DNA from 4 places in the Intrasporangium sp. DVR genome. Region 3 is predicted to be linked to each of the others. Evidence: predicted binding sites of a transcription regulator. Region 3 holds the regulator's gene; each other region holds the start of a gene.

Region 1 (3,701 bases), on a different contig from region 3:
CTACGAGTCGGGCGCCGACTGGGTTCGCGAGCTGGCCTGGTGGGTCGACGTCCTCGGCGTCATCCTCATCGTCTCGCTCCTCGCCGTGGGTGCGTACGTCCTGTCCTTCTGGGGCTTCCGCCTGCGCCGGAACCACACCGGCAGCCTGCACACCCGTCGTGGCCTGCTCACCAGCCGGGAGGTCGGGATCGACCACACCCGCGTGCGAGGCGTCGAGGTCGGTGAGCAGCTCGGCCTGCGCCTGGCCGGGGGCCGGCGCCTCAAGGCGGTGAGCACCGGGCTCCAGGGTGAGGCCGGGGGTGGTTCCGACTGGCTCGCCCCACCCGCACCCGTGGGCGTCGTCGAGGCCGTCGCGACCGCCATCACCGGGGACGCCGAGGCCGTCTCGGCAGCGCTGCTCCCGCACGGTCCGGCCGCGCGCCGGCGCCGCCTCACGCGGGCCCTGCTCCTGCCCAGCGTCCTGGTGACGGTTCTGACGGCCGGGTGGCTGCTGCGTGACTGGCCCGGTTGGCCGCTCTGGTTCGCCCTCCCGTTGTTGGTGGGCTCCTGGTTCCTCGGCCGCGATCGGTACCGCGGTCTGGGACATCTGGTCACCGCACGCCACCTCGTCAGCCGCAGCGGGTCGTTCGACCGGCGGCGAGCCGTCCTGGCCCGCCCCGGGGTCATCGGCTGGACGGTCCGGCAGTCCTTCTTCCAGCGTCGCGTCGGCGTCGTGACCCTCATCGCGACGACGGCGGCCGGTCGGCAGCACTACGACCTCGTCGACCTGACACCGGACCGGGCCTACGAGCTCATCGACGAGGTGACGCCCGAGCTGCCCCGTCAGTTCAGCTGACGGCCGGACGTCGACCGCCGTTCCGTCCTCCAGCTCAGGCGTGCGCCCTCTGCCCCTGCTGAACACCCACGGTGGCTGGGACCTGGTCGACCCGACCAGGCATGCGGTAGAGGTCGATCGGGCCCGTCCCGGGATATGACAGGGTGAAACGTCCGCGTCCACGGTCCCGGCCGAGATGGCCGACGTAGTCCCGCGCCGGCCCCACCGGTGTGCCCACGGGGAGGATGAAGCTGGCGTCGAGGTAGCTCGTCACGGCCAACGGCTCCGCGACGACCTCGAGGGTGCGGAGCCGGTCCGCAACCGGGTGCCGTCCGAGGAGGAGATGCCCGGAGCCCGCTCCCCTTCTGGACTGCCGGTGTCCCGACACCGGGACGACGGTCTCGATCAGCCGGCCCCGCTGCACCGAGTACGCCGTGACGGGCGCATGGTCTGCCAGGACGGGACCCCCGGTCCGGACCTCGAGGGTGAGGATGTGCGTCTCACCCTCGCTCAGGACGACCTTCCGACGCCCGGGTTCTTCAGTGAAGTCCATGTCGGCCACGAACTTGGGAAGGCCGTAGCCGGTCCGTCCCCCGTCACAGGCCTGCTTGGTCGTGACCGGCAGGTCGAGGATGAAGCCACCGCCGCCACTGATCATGGCTTGGACCAGACCGAGTCCCCGGCGCCGGGGCTTCCCACGGGTCACGACCACGGCCACGCTGATCTCCCCGTAGGGAGTGAGAAGCTGCCGAGCACCGCGGGCGTCCTCGGCGGAGACGTGCTGATAGCGGTAGGCCGCGAGCAGGACGAGTGCGCGGCCGTCGAACCATCGAACGGGATACAGGTCGTCCGATGGGAGAACGTCCTGCACCGCGTCCAAGGATGCGAGATGGATGGTCTCGAAGAGGTCGGCGCGGTGATAGAAGACGGGGGCGCGGAGGCCGACCCCGTCCAGGTCCCACACGGGGCCACGACCGGCCCAGGACTGGAAGTCCTCGGAGCGCCTCCGAGTGGTCAGACGCCACGATGCCATCGTCGTTCCCCCTTGTGCCTCGGGCATGACTGGCCAGCAGGGGGCTGCGTCCTCTGGAGGCCACCGTGTGTCCACCATCGGGCGCTCCCGAAGCCGCGAGAAGAGGCGAACGTCCTGCCCTCGTTGGGGGCTTGACGGCGAGCGGGAATTCGGTGCAAAGTTGAGTCGTTACCACTCAAGAAAGGTGCGTCTGCCCGGCTCGCTGCCGAGCAGCAGTTCGAGTTCAGAGGAGTGACACTCACATGACCAGGACCTTCGACCCGTTCCGGGAGATGGACCGACTCTTCGGCGAGGGGTTCCGCACGGCGACGCCGGGCCCCATGCCGATGGACCTCTACCGCCGCGGTGAGACCTTCATCGCACAGATCGACCTCCCGGGCGTCGACCCGGGCTCGATCGACATCGACGTCGAGGACCGCACGCTCACGGTGCGCGCCGAGCGGATGAGGGAGAACCTCGACGACGTCCGCTGGCTGTCCCACGAGCGGCCGACCGGCACGTTCGCCCGGCAGCTGTCGCTGGGCCGCGGGCTGGCGCTCGACGACATCCAGGCGGACTACCGCAACGGCGTCCTCACGCTGACGATCCCCGTCGCCGAGGAGGCCAAGCCGCGCAAGATCTCCGTCTCGCACACCGACGACAAGAAGGCAGCGATCGAGAGCCAGGCGAGCTGATCACGATGCTGACCTGACCGCCGAGAAGGCGAGGGCCCGACCTCATGCCGAGGCCGGGCCCTCCCCGCGCCCGGCAGCTACGATGAGCCCCTTCACCTCGAGCCAGGAGGGCCCGTGCTGCGTTCAGCCACGTTCCGTGAGGCGCTGCACAGCCGCCGCTACCGTCTCTTCGCCGCGCTCGGCTTGGTGCTCCTCGTGCTCTCAGCCGTGTGGTGGGGACAGGGCTGGTGGGCCCACCTCCTGCAGCTGGCCGGCGCCGGGCTCATCGTCCTGCCGTTGCCGAGCCGTCCCTCACCCAAGAAGCGGGAGTCCACACCGGAGCTGCGTCCTGGGGGTGGGACCGGCACCCGCGCGGGGACGACCGAGACGCCGACGTAGCGGTTGCGGATCGTCAGGTCCTTCGCGGGCCGCACGCCCGTTCAGGCTCACCCTGCCGCCCGGCGAAGGGCTGGGGATGAGCGGGCCACTCGAGTGGACGTGGTCGCGGGGCCTGTGGAGAGCGGGGCCACTCGAGTGGACGTGGTCGCCGGGCCTGTGGAGAGCGGGGCCACTCGAGTGGACGTGGTCGCGGGGCCTGTGGAGAGCGGGGCCACTCGAGTTGGGCGAAGCGCTCACGTCTGCAGCCGGATCGCGGTGCCCGGCAGGGCCTGAGGTGCCGCGGTCAGCGGTCGAGGCAGGTGCAGACGCAGGCACGGTTGCCGTCCGGATCGGCGAGGACGACGAAGGACGGAGCGTTGTCGTTGTCCACGACCTGCCCCCCGGCCGCCACAGCGGCCGCTATCCGCTCCTCGGCGATGTCGTGCGGCACCCAGACGTCGAGGTGGAACCTCTGACGTGGTGTCCGGTGGGCGTCCGTGTCCTGGAACCACAGCAGCGGCACCCGGCCCTTCGGGTCGACGACGTCGGAGCCGTGCAACGCCTCGGCGCTCCCGGTCAGCAAGGCCGCCCAGAACGGGCCGACCGCAGCGACGTCCGCCGTGTCGAGGGCGAGCTCGATCTCGGCCACGGCGTGCGGCGCGGCCTCCACCCCCTGCTCCCGCGCGATCTCGCTGATCCGATGGGCGAGGTCGAGATCCCGCTGGGTGAGGGCGCCGGCGTCGTGGCTCATGAGCTTCAGGTCGACGTGCGGATAGGTGAGGGTCACGTCGGGGTGGTGGTTCATCGCCTCCGCGGCGTCGCC
Region 2 (3,701 bases), on a different contig from region 3:
GGGTTCGCGACGGTCGAGACCCACCGCCTCGAGGAGAACCCCTTCAACGTCTACTTCGTCGCTCGCGCCTGACCCTGCGGGGCCGTCGATTCACGGTGACCGCGCCGGGCGGCATACCCTCCCCTCATGGCTGCACCCCGCATCGGCATCCTCGCCGTCCAGGGCGACGTCCGTGAGCACGCGAGCGCCCTGACCGCCCTCGGCGCCGAGGTCGTCACCGTCCGGCGACCGACCGAGGTCGAGACGATCGACGCGCTCGTCATCCCCGGTGGTGAGTCCACCGTGATGGACAAGCTCGTCCGCGCCTTCGACCTCCAGGAACCGCTGCGCAAGCGGCTCGCCAACGGCATGCCTGCCTACGGCTCCTGCGCGGGGATGATCATGCTCGCCGACCGGATCGCCGACGCCAGGGACGACCAGGAGACGCTCGGTGGGATCGACATGACGGTGCGGCGCAACGCCTTCGGGCGGCAGGTCGACTCCTTCGAGACCGACCTCGACTACGCCGGCTTCGACGGGTCGGTGCATGCGGTCTTCATCCGGGCCCCGTGGGTCGAGGAGGTCGGCGAGGGGGTCGAGGTGCTCGCCCGCGTGAGCCACGGGGCCGCCGCCGGTAGGATCGTCGCGGTTCGGCAGGGAAACCTCATGGCGACGTCCTTCCACCCCGAGGTCGGTGACGATCGCCGGATCCACGCCGAGTTCGTCAGGATCGTCGAGCACAGCCGCTGAGGCACGAGCCGGCGAACGCATCAGGAAACGGAACGCGAGGGAACTGCATGAGCGGCCACTCCAAATGGGCCACCACGAAGCACAAGAAGGCTGCCATCGACGCCAAGCGCGGCAAGCTCTTCGCCAAGCTCATCAAGAACATCGAGGTGGCTGCCCGGCAGGGCGGCGGCGACCCGGCCGGCAACCCGACGCTCTACGACGCGATCCAGAAGGCCAAGAAGACCTCGGTCCCCAACGACAACATCGACCGGGCGGTCAAGCGTGGCTCCGGCGCGGAGGCGGGCGGTGCGGACTGGCAGACGATCACCTACGAGGGCTACGCGCCCAACGGGGTCGCCGTCCTCATCGAGTGCCTGACCGACAACCGCAACCGTGCCGCGGCCGAGGTGCGGACGGCCCTGACCCGCAACGGCGGCCAGCTGGCCGACCCCGGGTCGGTGGCCTACGTCTTCAACCGCAAGGGCGTCGTCATCGTGCCCAAGGACGCCGGGAGCGAGGACGAGATCCTCGAGGTCGTCCTCGACGCGGGCGCCGAGGAGGTCAACGACAACGGCGACACGTGGGAGATCGTGTCCGAGGCCACCGACTTCGTCGCCGTGCGCCAGGCCGTCCAGGACGCGGGGATCGACTACGAGTCCGCGGAGGCCTCCTGGGTGCCCAACCTCCAGGTCCCGCTCGACCTCGAGGGCGCGAAGAAGATGATCCGGGTCATCGAGGCCCTCGAGGACAGCGACGACGTCCAGAACGTCTACGCCAACGGCGACATCCCCGACGACGTCCTCGCGCAGCTCGACAACGAGGAGTGACGCCGAGCCCGGTCGGCAGGCACCACTGAGGCCGTATGCCGCTGGGCTCGGTCCCAGCACCGGGCGGGGCCGGGCGCGGCGTGCCTTCCACGGATCCGGGGGAGCGGGCCGCTACGGTTGAGCCGAACACGTGTTCGGTCAGCAGCTGGTCAAGTCTGGAGGTGGGTCGTGCGCGTCCTCGCGGTGGACCCGGGCCTGACGCGGTGCGGCGTCGGCGTCGTCGACGGTCTGCCCGGCCGGCGCCTCGCGCTCGTCGACGTCGGGGTCATCCGCACCCCGTCGACCGACCCGACCCCGAGGCGGCTCGTGGCCCTGGAGGACGAGCTGCGGCTGTGGTTCGAGCGCCACCAGCCGGAGGCCGTCGCCATCGAGCGCGTCTTCGCCGACACCAACGTCTCGACCGTGCTGGGCACGGCCCAGTGCACCGGGATCGTGATGATGCTCGCCGAGCGCCGAGGGCTCCACGTCACCCTGCACACGCCCACCGAGGTCAAGGCCGCCGTCAGCGGCAGCGGCCGGGCCGACAAGCGGCAGGTCACCGCGATGGTCACGCGACTGCTCGGACTCGACAGCCCACCCCGGCCGGCCGACGCTGCCGACGCCCTGGCGCTGGCGATCTGCCACGTGTGGCGAGGCGGCACCCAGAGCCGCTTCGCGCAGGCCGCCGAGGCCCACGCCTCGACCGTGGTCGCTGCCCGAGCCGCCGCCACCCGCAACCGCCGAACCACGACTGCTGGAGTGCCTCGCCCATGATCGCCTCTCTGTCCGGAACCGTCCTCAAGGCCGGCCTCGACTCCGTCGTCGTCGCGGTCGGGGGGGTGGGCATGCTCGTCCACACGACGCCGGCGACCGCTGCCTCGGTGCGCGTCGGCCAGGCCGCGGAGCTCGCCACGACCCTCGTGGTGCGGGAGGACTCGCTGACGCTCTACGGCTTCGCGACGGACGACGAGAAGCACGTCTTCGAGACCGTGCAGACGGTGTCCGGGGTGGGGCCACGGCTGGCCCTGGCCCTCCTCGCCGTCCATGACCCGACGTCGGTGCGCCGGGCGCTCGGGTCGAGCGACATCGCGGCGCTCACGAAGGTCCCCGGCATCGGGAAGAAGGGCGCGGAGCGACTCGTCCTCGAGCTGCGCGACAAGCTCGGCGCCCTGGGCGGCTCGACGGGTGCCCCGGGCGTCACCACCCACCGGACGGACGGCGAGCAGTGGAGAGAGCAGGTCCGCGAGGCGCTCGTCGGCCTGGGCTGGACGGTGCGACAGGCCGACGACGCGCTCGACCGGGTCGCCCCCCAGGCGGCTGACGGCGCCAGCGTCTCCGCGATGCTTCGAGCCGCCCTCCAGGAGCTGGGCCGATGACCGTCGACGAGCAGGCCTGGGACCAGTCCTACGAGGCCACGGCGCGGATCGTCGACGCCCGCAGCGACTCCGACGACCGGCAGGTCGAGGCCGCGCTGCGGCCGCGGCGCCTCGACGACTTCCCCGGCCAGACCAGGGTGCGAGACCAGCTCGGCCTCGTGCTCAAGGCGGCCAAACGGCGGGGCACGCCACCCGACCACGTGCTGCTGTCGGGGCCGCCGGGCCTCGGCAAGACGACGCTCGCGATGATCGTCGCCAGTGAGCTCGAGCAGCCCATCCGGATCACCTCGGGGCCCGCGATCCAGCACGCGGGCGACCTCGCCTCGATCCTCTCCTCGCTCGCCGAGGGAGAGGTCCTCTTCCTCGACGAGATCCATCGCATGTCCCGCGCCGCGGAGGAGATGCTCTACCTCGCGATGGAGGACTTCCGCGTCGACGTCATCATCGGCAAGGGGCCGGGCGCCACCGCGATCCCGCTCGAGCTGCCGCCGTTCACCGTGGTCGGTGCGACGACCCGGGCCGGGCTGCTGCCCGCCCCGCTGCGCGACCGCTTCGGGTTCACCGGCCACCTCGACTTCTACGACCCGAGCGACCTGGTGACGATCCTGCACCGGTCGGCCCGCCTGCTCGACCTCGAGGCGGACGAGGACGGCATCGTCGAGATCTCGCTGCGCTCGCGAGGCACCCCGCGCATCGCCAACCGTCTGCTGCGGCGGGTGCGCGACTGGGCTCAGGTCCACGGTGACGGCAGGGTCAGCCAGGCTGCCGCCCGACAGGCCCTCGCGCTCTTCGACGTCGACGAGCGCGGCCT
Region 3 (3,701 bases):
TGGGGACATCGTCGTCCCGGACTCGTTGGTCGAGTCGTTCTATCCGCCGCTGTGCCTCGTCTGCGGCCGCGACACGGTCAAGCCGGACGTCGTGTTCTTCGGGGAGTCCGTGCCCAAGCCCCTCGTCGACACGTGCTTCCGCCTCGTCGAGGAGGCCGGCGCGGTCCTGGTGCTCGGGTCGTCCTTGTCGGTCATGAGCGGCTACCGCTTCGTGCGGCACGCCGCCCGGAGCGGGGTGCCCGTCGCGATCGTGACCCGCTCGGCGACCCGGGGTGACGCCGACGCGACGATCCGGTTGCACGCACCTCTCGGACCCACGCTGAACGCCCTGGTGGCGGCGCTCGGTCACGAACGCTGACTTTCGTGGCAGGCCAGCTGCATCGAAGGCTGACCAGCCCGAGGCTGACGCACTGACCTGCCAGACGGGTCAGTGCGACAGCCTTGTGACTAGGGCACTCGGCGTTCGCTCGCCGGGCGATCGGGCGCAGCGAAGCGCTCGAAGGGGATGACCTTCGGTGCGGCCTTCGCGTGCCGCTCCTCGATCATCTTGTCCTCGCGGGTCGGGTGGTCCCACAGCTCGGCCGTCTGCAGACCCCAGAAGACCAGGAAGCTGAGGATGACCACGACCTCGAGGATGAGGATGACGTAGTCCCCGGTCAGGCCCACCAGGTGAAGGACGACCGTCACGCCGATCAGGGCCACCATGACGGCTGCGACCAGGCTGTACCGGTTGACCCAGGCGCGCGGCCCCTGCTCAGGCTCCCGCCCTCCTGGTGGAGTCGGTGCGGAGCGGAGCTCATCGGACTCCTGCTCGGCCTGGCTGAGGCCACGAGCGTTGGCGATCATGACGCCGATGACACCCAGCACCATGGTGATCGCGGCCACGCCGTGGCTCACGTCCTTGAAGGTGTCCGGCCAGAAGAGGAAGAGACCGAGCTCGACCGCGAGGATCACCAGACAGATCCATGATGCGCGCCGTGCCCACTGAGCCACCTGACCGTTGAGCGGCGTGGGAGCCTCGTCGGCGGGCTGCATCGGGAGCTCGAGATCCTTCTGGGCGCTCGTGGCGCGCCGACGGTCCCGGCGGACGAGGAACCACTTGGCGAGCACGGCCAGCGCCGTGGCGATGAGGAGCGTGGTGATGTTGTTGCGCACGGCAGCGGCGGTGAGATCGAGGTTCTGCACGGGGTACTTGGAGCCGCACCCGGTGTCGACGACGGTCGGGACGAGCGCGACGACGAAGGCCATGAAACCCGAGAAGTCGAGCAACACGTCCTCGAGCGGGTCGTTGCCCTTGTAGACGATGAGGCACGCACCGACGGCGAACAGCCCGCCGATGAAGGCCCCCCGCGCGGGGGTGTGGTAGTACGCGCTGATCGACCCGAGGAGGCACGGCTCGCCGCGGAAGGTTTCCAGAGCCACCGCGATGAGAAGCGTGAGCAGGAGCGGGATCGTTGCCAACCGCAGGTAGCGATACGTGTTCAGCACAGCGGCCTCGTGCGACTGCCTCATGACTGCCCTCCCGAGTGTGCAGGCCTGGTGACGGTCAGAGTCTGGCGCGGCGCAGCGTGATACGCACGGCGAGCGTCACCCAGCCGGCGTGTGGGAGCGCGCAGCGGCAGACGGCCTCGTGAGGAGTGGCCGCTCAGACCCGGCGCAGAACCGCGGTGACCTTGCCGAGGATCGTGGCGTGGTCGCCGTCGATGGGGGAGAAGTCAGGGTTGTGCGGCAACAGCCACACGTGGCCGTCCCTGCGCTTGAAGGTCTTGACCGTCGCCTCGTTGTCGAGCAGCGCCGCCACGATGTCGCCGTTGTCAGCCGTGGGCTGCTGGCGGACGACGACCCAGTCACCGTCGCAGATGGCGGCCTCGATCATCGAGTCGCCGACGACCTTGAGAAGGAAGAGGTTGCCCTCGCCGACGATCTGCTTCGGCAGCGGGAAGACGTCCTCGACGACCTCCTCCGCGAGGATCGGCACGCCGGCCGCGATCTGTCCGAGCACCGGCACGTAGGCCGCCGCGGGTCGGGCGTCACCTGAGTCGGTCTCGGTGTCGTGCTGCGTCACCTGGCCGTCGAACGCGGAGGCCCGGCCGGCCCGGCGGCCGGTGGGCTCGGCGCCGGCATCAGGGGAGACGATCTCCAGGGCCCGGGGCCGGTTGGGGTCGCGGCGCACGTAGCCCTTTGCGACGAGGGCGTTCAGCTGATGAGAGACGCTCGAGGGGCTGGACAGGCCGACGGCGTCGCCGATCTCGCGCATGCTCGGTGGATAGCCGCGTCGCTCCACCGAGTTGCGGATCACCTCCAGGACGCGCCGCTGACGGACGGTCAGCCGGTCTCCCTTGTCCCGGTCCGGAAGCTCGGTCACGCCCATGCTGATCCCCTTCGTCATGCTCACGCGCTGCTTGGTGGCGACTCGTCTCAGGCTGTCACAACGGCCACTGTCGGTGGTGACTGGTGTGGTGTCTGTTGTGGATGAAGCCTATGGCGCTTCGAACACACTTGCCAAACATATGTTCGACGTGTCGCTCGACAATCTTCGAACGCGCGTGCTAGAAATTCGTACAGACGTTCTATCGAACATCCGTTCGCTCCGAGGAGGACACCATGGGCGCACAGGTTCTCGAGTTTCCCGTTCCGGTCCGGCCGGCACCGGCGCCTCGGCCGCGGCTCGTGCTCGTCCGGCCGGTCGCCCAGCCCACCTATCGGCTCACGAGCCGGGGCCGTTTGGTCGTCGCCTTCCTCGTTGCCCTGCTCCTCGCCGGGCTCGCGCTGGCTGTCGCCGGCCAGCTCGCCTCGGCCTCCGGGCGGCCCGAGTCGATCACCGTCGAAGCGGGTCAGACACTCTCCGAGATCGCGTCGCGCCAGCTGCCGCACCTGCCCATCGCTGAGGGTGTCGTCGAGCTCCAGCTCGCCAACAACCTCTCCACGTCGCACCTCCATGCGGGCCAGACGATCGTCATTCCTCAACTCTGAACAATTCATGAGGCATATGCCGCTCGGCTCGGTTCCGTCCGAGCGCTGAGCCAGCCTCTCCCAAGACGGCCGCGTTGGCTCCACCATCAGCGGCTGGTGCGCCGGCGCTTCGACCCCGCCGGAGCACCCGGGACGCCGCATCTCGGTCGCGTGAGCGACGGGGGTGCGGCGTCCGTGCGTGCGCACCCGGTGATCGAGTTCCCTGTGGAAAAGTCGAACGCCGGATTCGGCTCCCTTTCCTAGCCTCGACGAGATGGGGCTGGGAGGAGTCTGCACATGAGGTTTGGGGTGGATCCCGAGGCGTTGGTTCGCGACTCGGGGCACTATGCGGAGGCAGGTCGGGCGCTCGACCGGCTGGACGTTCCGGGCGCGCTCGCGCCGTTGCAGCGGGCGTTTCCCGGTGGCCTGACTGCGGCGACGATCCGGGAGCTCGGGTCCGCGTGGGCCGATCGGCTCCTGCGTGCTCGGCTCGGACTCCACGGTGTCCAGGCTGACCTGGCCGGCGCGGGGGAGGCGTACGCCGAGGTCGAGCAGGTCGCCACGCGAGCGCTCTCCGGACACGGTGACCTGTCATGAGCGGGCAGATTGCCGTCCGCGACATCAGGGCGTTCCGCCCCGCGCTGGTGCTCGAGGTGGCACACCGGCTCGAGGTCCAACGGCGGCGCGTGGTCGGGGCGACCGACGCCGCGTTGCGGGCGCGATCCGTGCGCCGGTCGTGGACGGGTCCT
Region 4 (3,701 bases), on a different contig from region 3:
AGTGGGTGGTCTTGAGGTTGTGGTGGGCGCGGTGCAGGGGCCCGAGGTTGCTGGTGGTGGTGGGCCCGTCGGGGTAGGGCTGGTGGTGGTCGAGGTCGCAGCGGTGCGCCGGAACCTGGCAGCCGGGGCCGCGGCAGTGCCCGTCGAGGGCGCGGACCTGCTCGATGATGGCGGGGGTGGGTCGGTAGCGGTCGGTGGACAGGTGCAGGGCCGCGCCCGTGACGGCGTCGACGCCGAGCCAGCGCCACTGCGAGTCGGGGGCGGTGATGATGGCACGGGCGTGCTCGGCGGTGACCCAGCCGTGGCCGGGGATCTCGCAGGCGGCGTCGCTGGCACCGGTGGCGACCTCGAACGGGACGACGATCCACACGGTCGCCGGAGGCGCCTCCGGGGTGCACGCGCACGGGCCGGCCTGCCCTGCGCGGCCGGGGAGCGGGTCCGGGCGCTGCGGCTGGCACGGCGACTGGTGGCCGCCGGGCCGGGGTGGGTCGTCGGGCCGGAGCGGGTCTGGCCGGAGCGGGTCGGGGCGAGGTCGATCGTCGGTGGTGGTGGGTGGTTCGGCGTGCTCGGCACAGGGACCGTAGGTGTGGCCCAGCAGGGCGTCGGTGGCCAGGTCGGAGCGCAGCTGATCAAGGGTGCGCGGGTCACCGGCGGCGCGCAGGGCGCGAGCCAGGGGCTCGATCCGCTCGAGGACGGCCACGGTGCGCTCGGTGCTGGTGGTGATCGTCAGGACGCCGGTGCCGTCCTCGTGCAGCTGCCCGTCAGCGCTGCGGCGGGCCAGCGCCTCGGCGCGACGGGTGCCCGGGTCGGCGGGCGCGTGGGAGGCGAGGACCCGCCGCAGCCGGCGCACGATGACCGCGTGAGTCGCACGGGACCCGTCGCGCATCGGGGCCAGGACCCGCTCGACGAGTGGGGCGATCGCGTCGTCGGGCAGGTTGCGGGCCTCGCCGGCGATCAAGGTGGCGTGGTGCAGCGACACGCTCCCGGCTGCCAGCCGGGCGAGCAGAGCCCGGTGCCGGCGCGGCGCCGCCCCCAGCCGGACCCGACGGGCGGCCTCGGCGGCCGGGACCGCCGTGGCCAGGGCGAGCTCGTGCACGACGAGCTGCTCGACGCTGACCGCGGCCTCGGCCCGCCCCTCCCTCGCGAAGCCGTCGGGAAGCTGCGACTCGTGCACCCGGTGCTGCTCGGCGACCACAGTGTGCAACGCGCCGTACGCGGCGACCAGCTGCGCGTCCAGCGTGGCCCGCTGCGCCTCCAGTGCCTCGATCTGCGCGACCAACGCGTCGGCCGCGCCCTGCAGCGACAACGCCTCGGACGACGGGTCCGTCTCAGGCCCGGCGCCGCCCCCCGCATCGCCCGCCGGCCAGGGGTGCCGGCCCGGCTCGAGGTGCCACGCGGCGCCGGTGACCCGCTCGACCTCCACCAGCTCCATCCGAACCGGACCCGGCTGTCCGGTCCCCAGGCCCGCACCGCGAGCGAGGACCCGCTCGAACGGGGAGAGCTGCGCACTGGCGTACGGCACGCGCGCCCCCTTCCTCCGCAGCCACGTCCGGGCTCGGGCCCCGGACCAGTCCCGGGGGACAACCCCGACGAACCACCCCAATTGGAACATCCGTTCGCACTCGGCGTCAACCACTTCTCGCGCCCTGTGGACAACGAATTACCTTGTGCCGCAACATGGTTCGTGCCCATTCGAGATCGCTCGCCCACGCTACCAGCGGCCACCGACACCACTCCCGGCCACGCGCCCGGGAGGCCGGTGGCGGAAGCGAGCCCAGCGGCATACGGCCTCGTTGGGGGTGACGCCGCGGACCTGAGCGGGTATGGACCACAGGTGAAGGACGACGCTCCTCCCCTGCCGGGCGCCGAGCGTGAACCAGGGCTCGACCTGGCCACCGCATCACTCGCCGCGCTGCGGGCCACCCTGCGCCTCATCGAGGACCGGATCAACGAGGAGCTCTCCAGCGGCGGCTACCGCCCGTCCCCGGGGCGCGTCGCCCGGCTGGCACGACTGAGGCGCCGGGAGCAGGACCTGCGCGCCGAGATCGCCCGTCGTCAGGCCCAACGCCCCTAGGCAGTCCACTACCGGACCGCCAGATGCGACCTCGTCGCATCTGGAACTAGACTCCAGGCATGCACGTGCCCGACGGCTTCCTCGACGTCCCGACCTCGCTGGCGACTGCAGCCGTCGCGACGGTCGGGGTCGCGGCAGCGCTCCGTGGCGCCCGACGCGACCTCGACGAGCGCACGACGCCCATCGCGGGACTCGTCGCCGTCTTCGTCTTCGCTGGGCAGATGATCACGTTCCCCGTCGGCGCGGGCACGTCCGGCCATCTCCTCGGGGGCACCCTCGCCGCGGTCCTCGCCGGACCCTGGCTGGCAACCCTGGCCCTGGCGGTCGTCCTCATCGTGCAGGCCTTCCTCTTCGCCGACGGAGGGATCACCGCCCTCGGCACCAATGTCGTCCTCATGGGCCTCGTCGGGGTCTGGGCCGGCTGGTTCGCCTTCCGCGTCGTCCGGACGCTCCTCCGTCGCTCGTCGGCCTCGATCACCGTCGCAGCAGCGGTCGGGGCGTTCGTCAGCGTTCCGGTGACCGCTGCCACCTTCGTCGCCCTCTTCGCGATCGGTGGACAGGTCCAGATCCCCGTCGGCTCGGTCCTCGCCGCCATGCTGTCGTGGCACGTCCTGATCGGCCTCGGCGAGGCTCTCATCACCGCCCTCGTCGTCGGGTCGGTCATGGCCGTCCGCCCCGACCTCGTCGCCGGCGCACGAGGCGTCGGCTCCGGGCAGCCACTCGAGATCCGGCAAGGCGCCTCAGCATGAGCCTGCGCCGCTTCGCCGTCATCGCGATCGCAGTGACCCTGCTCGTCGCCGGGGTGCTGTCCTGGTTCGCGTCGCGCAGCCCTGACGGGCTCGAGCACGTGGCCCGGGTCCTCGGCTTCGCCGAGACGGCGCAGCCGAGCGGCGCAGCCGGCAGCCCCCTCGCCGACTACCGGACCCAGGGCGTCGAGGACTCCCGGCTCTCGGGTGGGATCGCCGGAGTCCTGGGGGTCATCGTCACCGGCCTCCTCATGGGTGGGCTGGTCCTCCTCCTGCGGCGCCGCCACCCGGACCGGGACTGAGCCCGTGGGCGCCCCGCACGGCCACACCCTCCACTTCCACGGCCACTCCCCCGTCCACCGGCTCCCCGCGCACGCCAAGATCGTCGCCCTCGTCGGCTACGTCCTCGCGGTCGTGTCCACTCCGCGCGGGGTCTTCTGGCCGTATGCCGCCCACCTCCTCGCGCTCGCCGGTGCCGTCCTCCTCTCGCGGGTCCCGTGGCGGCACCTGGCGAGGCGACTCGTCATCGAGGTGCCGTTCGTCGTCTTCGCTGTCGTGCTGCCCCTCGTCGCGGCCGGACCGCGGACGGTGGTGGGCCCGGTAGAGGTCTCCCAGCCGGGCCTCGAGGCGGCGGCAGCGCTCCTGGCCAAGGGCACCCTCGGAGTCCTCGCCTCACTGCTCCTCGCGGCGACGACGGAGGCGCGGGACATCGTCGCGGGCTTCGAGAAGCTGCGCCTGCCACAGCCCCTCGTGCAGATCATGAGCTTCATGCTGCGCTACACCGAGGTGGTCGCCGCGGACCTCGGGCGGATGCGGATCGCGCGGGAGTCGAGGGGCTTCCGGGCCCGCTCGGTGCGCCAGTGGCCAGCCCTCGGCGCGAC

The links. The regulator LexA, encoded in region 3, represses DNA repair genes until DNA is damaged. The targets are predictions, from matches to a motif close to TCGAACANNTGTTCGA.
Region 1: the regulator LexA is predicted to act here: its motif matches at 2,053-2,068, upstream of ABWV20_RS05820 (acetoacetate decarboxylase family protein).
Region 2: the regulator LexA is predicted to act here: its motif matches at 1,658-1,673, upstream of ruvC (crossover junction endodeoxyribonuclease RuvC).
Region 4: the regulator LexA is predicted to act here: its motif matches at 1,605-1,620, upstream of ABWV20_RS09245 (HNH endonuclease signature motif containing protein).

Annotation. Positions count from the first base shown of each region.
Region 1 covers NZ_BAABZW010000005.1:266,864-270,564, forward strand. The annotation lists gene ABWV20_RS05815 (PH domain-containing protein) at 1-835, shown strand, start outside; gene ABWV20_RS05820 (acetoacetate decarboxylase family protein) at 870-1,847, opposite strand; gene ABWV20_RS05825 (Hsp20/alpha crystallin family protein) at 2,090-2,521, shown strand; gene ABWV20_RS05830 (hypothetical protein) at 2,636-2,899, shown strand; gene ABWV20_RS05835 (4a-hydroxytetrahydrobiopterin dehydratase) at 3,183-3,701, opposite strand, start outside.
Region 2 covers NZ_BAABZW010000032.1:80,915-84,615, forward strand. The annotation lists gene ABWV20_RS18730 (class I SAM-dependent methyltransferase) at 1-72, shown strand, start outside; gene pdxT (pyridoxal 5'-phosphate synthase glutaminase subunit PdxT) at 127-729, shown strand; gene ABWV20_RS18740 (YebC/PmpR family DNA-binding transcriptional regulator) at 777-1,535, shown strand; gene ruvC (crossover junction endodeoxyribonuclease RuvC) at 1,704-2,288, shown strand; gene ruvA (Holliday junction branch migration protein RuvA) at 2,285-2,890, shown strand; gene ruvB (Holliday junction branch migration DNA helicase RuvB) at 2,887-3,701, shown strand, end outside.
Region 3 covers NZ_BAABZW010000019.1:145,635-149,335, reverse strand. The annotation lists gene ABWV20_RS14645 (Sir2 family NAD-dependent protein deacetylase) at 1-358, shown strand, start outside; gene ABWV20_RS14640 (hypothetical protein) at 448-1,512, opposite strand; gene lexA (transcriptional repressor LexA) at 1,646-2,389, opposite strand; gene ABWV20_RS14630 (LysM peptidoglycan-binding domain-containing protein) at 2,605-2,973, shown strand; gene ABWV20_RS14625 (hypothetical protein) at 3,250-3,549, shown strand; gene ABWV20_RS14620 (alpha/beta hydrolase) at 3,546-3,701, shown strand, end outside.
Region 4 covers NZ_BAABZW010000009.1:179,978-183,678, reverse strand. The annotation lists gene ABWV20_RS09245 (HNH endonuclease signature motif containing protein) at 1-1,522, opposite strand, end outside; gene ABWV20_RS09240 (hypothetical protein) at 1,835-2,074, shown strand; gene ABWV20_RS09235 (energy-coupling factor ABC transporter permease) at 2,134-2,823, shown strand; gene ABWV20_RS09230 (PDGLE domain-containing protein) at 2,820-3,122, shown strand; gene cbiQ (cobalt ECF transporter T component CbiQ) at 3,127-3,701, shown strand, end outside.